Regions from separate parts of the Paenibacillus sp. FSL L8-0708 genome, predicted to be linked through region 1. Evidence: riboswitches for the same ligand, from Rfam matches in the RefSeq annotation. Region 1 holds a riboswitch; the other holds the start of a gene.

What was found. A riboswitch is a leader RNA that binds a small molecule or an ion and turns the genes downstream of it on or off. The one in region 1 is predicted to bind cyclic di-GMP.
Region 2: it holds a riboswitch for cyclic di-GMP, as region 1 does, so the genes downstream of both, NYE58_RS05230 (glycosyl hydrolase) here and NYE58_RS02915 (choice-of-anchor A family protein) in region 1, are expected to answer to the same signal.

Annotation. Positions count from the first base shown of each region.
Region 1 is NZ_JBBPBC010000001.1:618,237-622,453, reverse strand. It holds gene NYE58_RS02915 (choice-of-anchor A family protein) at 1-1,876, opposite strand, end outside; cyclic di-GMP riboswitch class I at 1,985-2,075, opposite strand; gene NYE58_RS02910 (hypothetical protein) at 2,466-2,963, shown strand; gene NYE58_RS02905 (ASCH domain-containing protein) at 3,163-3,576, opposite strand; gene NYE58_RS02900 (DUF3221 domain-containing protein) at 3,928-4,217, shown strand, end outside.
Region 2 is NZ_JBBPBC010000001.1:1,174,912-1,179,128, forward strand. It holds gene NYE58_RS05225 (sugar phosphate nucleotidyltransferase) at 721-2,094, shown strand; cyclic di-GMP riboswitch class I at 2,231-2,310, shown strand; gene NYE58_RS05230 (glycosyl hydrolase) at 2,323-3,873, shown strand; gene NYE58_RS05235 (glycosyl hydrolase) at 4,025-4,217, shown strand, end outside.

The DNA.
Region 1 (4,217 bases):
GTGTTACCGTCGGTGTCGGTGTTGCCTCAGGCGTTACCGTCGGCGTTGGTGTTGGTGTTGGCGTCACTGTCGGCGTTGGTGTTGGTGTCACTGTCGGCGTTGGTGTCGGCGTTGGTGTCACTGTCGGCGTTGGTGTCGGCGTTGGTGTCACTGTCGGCGTCGGCGTTGGTGTTGGTGTCGGCGTTGGTGTTGGCGTTGGTGTCGGTGTTGGCGTCACTGTCGGCGTTGGTGTCACTGTTGGCGTTGGTGTTGGTGTCACTGTCGGCGTTGGTGTTGGTGTCACTGTCGGCGTTGGTGTCGGTGTTGGCGTCACTGTCGGCGTTGGTGTCGGTGTTGGCGTCACTGTCGGCGTTGGCGTCGGTGTCACTGTCGGCGTCGGTGTTGGCGTCGGTGTTGGTGTCGGCGTTGGTGTCACTGTCGGCGTCGGCGTTGGTGTTGGTGTTGGCGTTGGTGTTGGTGTCACTGTCGGCGTCGGCGTTGGTGTCACTGTCGGCGTTGGCGTTGGTGTCACTGTCGGCGTTGGCGTTGGCGTTGGTGTCACTGTCGGCGTCGGCGTTGGTGTTGGCGTTGGTGTCACTGTCGGCGTTGGCGTTGGCGTCGGTGTCGGCGTTGGTGTTGGCGTTGGTGTCACTGTCGGCGTTGGCGTTGGCGTCGGTGTCGGCGTTGGCGTCGGCGTTGGTGTTGGTGTCGGTGTTGGCGTCACTGTCGGCGTTGGTGTTGGCGTCGGACATGGTGTTGGCGTCGGTGTCGGCGTTGGTGTCGCTGTCGGTGTTGGTGTTGGTGTCACTGTCGGTGTTGGTGTCGGCGTTGGTGTCACTGTCGGCGTCGGCGTTGGTGTCACTGTCGGCGTTGGCGTTGGTGTTGGCGTTGGTGTCACTGTCGGCGTTGGCGTTGGCGTCGGCGTTGGCGTCGGTGTCGGCGTTGGTGTCGGCGTTGGTGTCGGCGTTGGTGTCACTGTTGGCGTTGGTGTCGGTGTTGGCGTCACTGTCGGCGTTGGTGTCGGTGTTGGTCCAGGTTCATCACCATCGTATGGATAGTGGTGAAATTCACCACCACCAGTACCTTTGAGTGAAGCCGCCACTAAAGTACCGTTAATCTGACCATTAATAAAATCAACATGAGCATAGGGGGCAAGTATGCTTCCCATTACACCTATGCCTGCCATATCAAGATACGCAGCTTGGCTAAAGTTAAGCAAAATTTTCTTGCTGTTCAACACGTTATTAGGTAGAAATCCGAAGTTTTTCATTTTTACGTTAGAACCATCAATATTAATAATTGCAGTAGATCCTGAAGGAACATTTATTGTAATTCCGTAGGTATTAGAGACGTTATCTCCTGAAACATTAAAAACATTGACCGCAGGATCTGTACCTGTCAGGATAAGGTTGCCATATTGGTACACTGTTGTTCCATTCGCCGGCAATGCTGCAAGTTCTGCTGATTTGTCCTTCAAAGACTGACCTACTGCTGAAAAGTCAATCGTACTCCCCTGTCTTTTTGTACCACCCTTGAGGAGCGTTACATTCCCTGAAAAATCTCCCCCGTGCACGATATTCCCATAAACAGTACCTCCGTTGAAAGTAAGATTCCCTCCAACAACAAGTGTGTCAGTCAGGGAAACCTCTGCAGCGGTCAACCTATCTCCAACACTATAGTTGGTTAAGTTAACGTTACCTCCAGCAGCAAACCTTCCTTCCGTATCCGAAACTGTTGTTATATCCCCTAGAATAAACACGTTGTAGACCGCTGCAATTCCCAATGTAGAAGAACTACTAGCTCCAGCAACTCCAGCTCCCAATGAGGAAAGCCCACTACCTACCGTCAAAATCCCAGCTAATACAAGCGAGAGTAACGGTTTTATTCTTCTTTTCAAATGGCACACCTCCTAAAACTATGATTTATATTAATCAGAATAATTACCAGAAACTCTAAAGGACCTAACAACAAAAAAGACCGCCAAAAAGAAGTGAAATTCCCTTCTCATGGCAGTCGGACGGTCATTGTGCCTTTAAGACACTTTAGACTCCTGGACTTTGCGTCCCGCCCTTTCAGACGGTTTGCTATTATCATGACTATATATATGTATTACACTGCAAGTCCAGAACTGGTAGCTGAAGCATTCTATCCAATAACAGTCTATGACTTTTAATACTTTTGAATTAATAACAGTTTAGCGCCCGACACCCACAATTGTCAATCAATTCCTTTCGATAATTCCCCGCATTAGTACCACACAAAAAAAGCGCCTGAAGGCGCTTCGCATAAGGTTTTTCATTAAATTTTAAAGTAACTGTATATAGCCCAATATGGATATCCATAAGGGAATACTCAGAATTAAACCAAAAAACAATCCACGCTGGAGGCTGCCCTCTTTTTCCATCATAATTCTCCTTTATTTGCGTTCGATACATTAATTTTTATTATTACAATTTTTAATATAATTTATTCTTCGTTATTTAGTTGTGAATTTAATCACATTGGATAAGCTGTTTAGAAATACCATTGATTATTTTTGGAATATCGGGGTAGAATACGAATATACGTTCCTATTAGAGGTGATGAGATTCATGCATAGAGCAGAAAGCAGGGACAACATGCTGGTGAAATCTTATTTATTGCTTCCGATGATTTTATCAGCTTTCGAACGGGACTCCGCCATTTTATCTACACACTTACGAACACCCGCCCCTTATCTGGAGGTGCTTGGAACAGCTGCTGCAGTAGCTACAACAGATCTAAGGGATGTTCGTGCAGAAATGAGAAGACGGGGAATCAAGGTGTATGAGCAAAACAGACTTAATACTGGAATTGAAGCCAAGTATATATGTCGTGGCTATCATGAACGAATGCTGCTGTTGAATGACATTGTTGCGGCTCAAGCTGCCATCCATATGTGCAGATACCTAGGGCTGGATATTTCATCTTTTAAGAGTTACGAAGAACAGTACCAGATTAAGTAAAGCTGTATAGAAGCCGCTGCGCTCTCTCCCCCCAATCAATTAGTGAACAAAAAAATAGGCCTTACCATGGGAGTTGGCAAGACCTGAGAGAGATATACCACAAAACACTGGGGGGTGTTTGGTGTCTCTAATATATACCTCGAACCTGAAAAATAGCTGATAGGCACATAAAAATTACATTAAAAATATTGTTCGCCGTTCAGAAGTGATTAGAGTGCTCCCACAAGCTTAGCCGACCTTTAGCTGGAATTGGATGGCTTAATGGATGAACCCCTTCAAGCTTCCAGGCAAACCGTCCTTCACTATAGTCGCCAAAATCATATTCATTCCCATTGATCCATTCCCTTAAATCCACCTCTGGAGTAACCACATAACATCCCGCGAGCTGACCTGTAGCAATAATAGCTCCTGTCGGCAAATTATTCGCTGTATAGCCATGTTTCGCCAATACTGATTTGTACGGTTCCTGTTCACAAATCTTTTTGTCAATCCTCATTCCGGCATGGATGCCTAACTCGCCGCGGTAGGCTGTTCTCCATGAACGAGTTTCAAACTCTTTTTCACCAAGAGCAATTAAGGTCGCCCAAGGCTGCCGTATTGTTATACACCGCATGATATTTATCCCCTTTGTTTATGTTGGACGTTTTTCACGGATGCCACGGATCTCGATCTCGCGTTGTGTAATCTTGTTCACCTTGACCTGATAAATAATCCCAACCGTTTGGTCGATACTCATTTCCATCATTGATCGCCTCTAAAATAAGAACATTTATTTTTATTATATACAAACAAAAGTTCTTATGAAAATATCAATACTACAGACATTCACCTGTAACTCCCCAGAATCAATAAAGGTCGTCATAATGGAAAGGCTGCTGTTTATTCTTATATTGGTAATGTACTAAATGCTATGCCTGTGCAACCGATTTTAAACTAATGTCGTAACCACTGGAGGGGAAGGTCCATGATTCAAAAACCACGTACTACTATTAAATGGACTCTTATTTTTGTTTTTTTGTTATTCGTCACCGCCTGTAGTAAGAATAATGAAGTTTTGAAAGGAATTGTACACACAATAGATGTAGAAAATAAAAGAATTTTAGTAATTTCTGAATTAAAAGAAGAAGACTTGAACAAGGAATACAAGGAGATTCTCGAATCTAATGAGTACTCTCAAGCCATTTGGGTAAATAAAGTTGCACCTTCTAAATATAAAAAAGGCGATGAGATTAAAGTATTTTTTGAAGTAAGTGA
Region 2 (4,217 bases), 560 kb from region 1:
ACATGTGTTTTTTCTATTTAGGGATGAGCCGTGACTCCAGAGAATGTTTGGACTTCCAGCCGCTGTTGTCTGCAGATTTCCTGATTTTAACCGCTGATAGCGGTAGAAATCCGCAGACAAAGGCGGACGCTATCGCTCTTACAGTTCCAAAATTCCCCTCCGTCACTCCGTTCCCTTATCTTAAGTTTCTAAGCAATTTATAAAGTTAGGTACTCTGATTATATACCGCAGTAGCATTTGTAGTTGTCATTGTCTCTGTCTCTGTGGTGGCAACTAGTCTTGCTCTTGTAGTTGCAGTTGTTCTTGCAGTTGTTCTTGCAGTTGCAGCTGCCTCCCCCGGAGCAGAAGCAAATCTTTAGAAAAACGTGCTTGCTTCCGGCTGGTACAGCCCGGTACGCACGGATCAAGTATTAAGAAGAAGTTGGTTAGGTTAAGAACGGAAAGGGAATTTGGAATTGTAGAAACGGAGTGTTCGCCCGAAAGATTTCCGTAGGAAAGCTAGCTTCAAAAGCATATGCTATCCTCGGATTTCTACCGCGAGAAGCGGTTCAATCAGGAAATCTGAGGATAACAGCGATCGGAAGTCCAAAATCCCTTGGAGTGGTTTCTACCTAACAAATTTTTTTAGTGCATCCGCTCGAAATAAGGCTAAGTGGAAGCTGACGTTTTGATAACAATTCAAATATGCTCGATTTCCATAATTCAAGGAGGGTTCATTCTATGAAAATGGTACTTCTATCAGGCGGTTCAGGTAAACGGTTATGGCCGTTGTCCAACGACTCACGTTCAAAGCAATTTCTAAAGGTACTTGAAAGCCCTCAAGGTGAACCAGAATCCATGGTACAACGTGTCTGGAGACAGCTGGAGGAAGCAGGGATGGCAGAATCATCTTATCTGGCCACCGGCCGTGGCCAAGTAGAAATGATACAAAGCCAACTGGGAAGTCATGTGCCGATTATCGTTGAACCGGAGCGTCGGGATACTTTTCCGGCTATCGCCTTAACAGCTACCTATCTTTATTCAGTGGCAGGTGTTTCTCCAGCGGAGACGGTAGCAATATTGCCTGTTGACCCTTATGTAGAAGCATCTTTTTTCGATACCATAGCTATGCTTGAGGGGACCATGCTGGAAAGTGGAGCAAATCTGGCTCTAATGGGTGTTGTTCCTGAACATGCCTCAGAGAAATACGGATATATTATTCCTACCACCGAAGAGGCGGGGGAAAATGGTTTTATGAAGGTGAGTCACTTTCAAGAGAAACCTGACCGCATACAAGCAGAACAGCTCATCGAGCAAAATGCCTTGTGGAATTGCGGAGTGTTTGCCTTCCGCTTAGGGTACTTGTTAGATATTTTGCAGCGTAAAGGGTTGCCTTTAGGATATGAAGAATTGCAGAAGCAGTATAAGCTATTGTCTTCCATCAGTTTTGATTATGAAGTGGTGGAGAAAGAAGAACATATTGTGGTGCAGCCGTATGATGGATTCTGGAAGGATCTTGGAACGTGGAATACGCTGACAGAGGAAATGAGCAGCAAGCATGTAGGAAAAGGTTTTGTGACGGCGGATTCTGAGGGGACTTGCTTGATTAATGAGCTGGACATTCCGATTACGGTAATTGGTGCGAAGGATCTGATCATTGCGGCTAGCCCGGATGGGATTCTAGTTACCCATAAAGCTGAGAGCCCACGGATTAAAGAAGTGCTGAAGACCTTTGAACAAAGACCGATGTACGAGGAACGCCGTTGGGGTCATTACAAAGTTATTGATTATGTGAAATATGATGAAGGCAATGAAGTGCTGACCAAACGGATTTTTATATCCGAGGGGAATAATATCAGCTATCAATTACATCGCAAGCGTAGTGAAATTTGGACAATCGTCAGCGGCGAAGCAAGTATTGTGCTGAATGAGAAAAAACATAATGTGAAGGCTGGGGACGTGGTACGTATACCGGAAGGAACGAAGCACGCGATCCTTGCTTTGACGGATGTTGAGTTTATAGAGGTACAGACGGGGTCTGAATTAGTAGAAGAAGATAACATACGTATTACTTTAGACTGGAATGATATAGAACTACAACAATTCATTTCATAGGTCTAACCTATCTATTTAACCAATTCAAAATTTCTTGAAACAGGTAAATTGACTCAATTATCAAAAAAAGTCATAAAAACACTTAATATATCATTAATTGTCGTCGATACTTACGGTAAGAGAGATTATTTCTCTTAAATTGAAAAGGCAAACCTATCGAAAGGTAGGGACGCAAAGCTATAGGGCCTTCGAAAGAGTGGCAGCCTGGCTACCGAAAGGGAGATTATTTTGAAAGCTTACCGTACGTATCGATTGTTTGGTGCATTTCTGTCACTCGTCCTGTTTCTGACTGCACTTCCGCTTGCTGTTGGAATTTCGCCGTCTGTTGTCATAGCTGCTTCAAATTCTGGAACGCCAGTTACCCCAGGTGCCTCACCTGAAGCCGTAAAGCTGCTTAACTATTTTTACTCGATCTCAGGAAAAGGTATTATTGCCGGTCAACATGACTATTTAGAAAGTCCAGATGAAATTAACAATATGCTGAAGGGAACCAGCGGACAATATGCGGCTCTTCACGGTTATGAAATGGGTGCGATCAGTGGCCAGTCCGAAGCAACGATGGCTTGGCAACGTCAAAGTGTGGTGAACAGCGCCATCAACTGGAATAAAGCGGGCGGGATCGTAGCTATGACTTTTCATGCTAACCTGCCGGGCACCTCTTATGACTGGGATAATGTGAAAAAAACACTTAGCCAGAGTGAGTTCGATAGTTACGTTACACCGGGTACCAAGCAATATAACAATCTGATCGCTGAGCTTGATAAGGTGGCCGTCTCTTTAAAAAGCTTGCGCGATGCCAACGTTCCGGTGCTTTGGAGACCCTATCATGAAATGAACGGGAACTGGTTCTGGTGGGGGAAGAAAAATAACTTTTCTAAACTATGGAATATTATGTATGACCGTTTTGTTAACGTTCATAAATTAAATAATTTGTTATGGGTATGGAGTCCGAATGCTCCCAATGTTTGGTCAGATCCTTATGCGCTAACTTATCCAGGTGCTGATAAAGTAGATATTCTGGCAGCAGATATATACGAAAATGATTACCAGCAAAAATACTATGACAGCTTATTGAGTCTAGCCGCAGGCAAACCGATTGCGATCGGGGAAAATGGTGAAATGCCTAATCTGGAGAAGCTTCAGCAATCGCAAAATAAATGGACGTATATGATGAGCTGGGGAAAAATGCTTTACGAGAATAACAGTGCAGACACAATCAAAACATTTATGAATAGCAACTATACCCTGACCAGAGATAAATTAAATACTGGTCTGGCACCGACACCTAGCGCCGCACCAGCGCCGGCACCTTCCGAAGAAGAGGGGGAGGCAGCAATTCCTCTCGCGAAGGGGCTTGCAGGAGAGTATTACAACAACATGCAGTTGTCGGGAGCAGCAGCTCTTAACAGAACTGATGCAATAATCGATTTCAATTGGCGGCAAGGCTCGCCGGATGCCGCCCTCGGGATTGATCGGTTCTCCATACGTTGGAGCGGTAAAATCAAGCCATTATATAATGAGCAATATACATTTTACACTACCTCAGATGATGGTATCCGTGTCTGGGTGAATGGGGAATCCGTGATTGATAGTTGGACTAAGCAAAGTGGTACTGAGCGTAAGGGCACTATAACGCTGAAGGCTGGCCAGCTATATGATATCAAGGTGGAGTATTACGAGAATGAAGGCGATGCGAGAGTCCGCTTGATGTGGGAAAGTGCTAGTCAAGCTAAAGAGACAGTTCCAGCAAGTGCACTTTTTCTTCCGGATGTCTCCTGATTGATGAAAATTAAAGGTCGATCCTTAGTGGCTCTGCGTTATTGCAGAGCTACTAAGCTATAGTCCTCATTAGGTCAGAAGACGATTGTCCGATAACAGGTATGTTTTTAACACCTGTGGAGGCAGTACAGCTACCGAAAGGAGGATTTATTTGCGTAAATATTATAAGAAAAACAGATTGTTGTTTACTATGTTACCGGTGTTTATTATTTTTTCCTTGCTGCCTTGGGGAGAGGTTAAAAGTCTTCCGAAGGCTATGAGTGTTTCTTCCTCTCTACCTCCGGCTATACCAAGCAATCCTTCGGCTTCTGAAGAAGCCAAGCAACTGCTGAGTAATTTGGTAA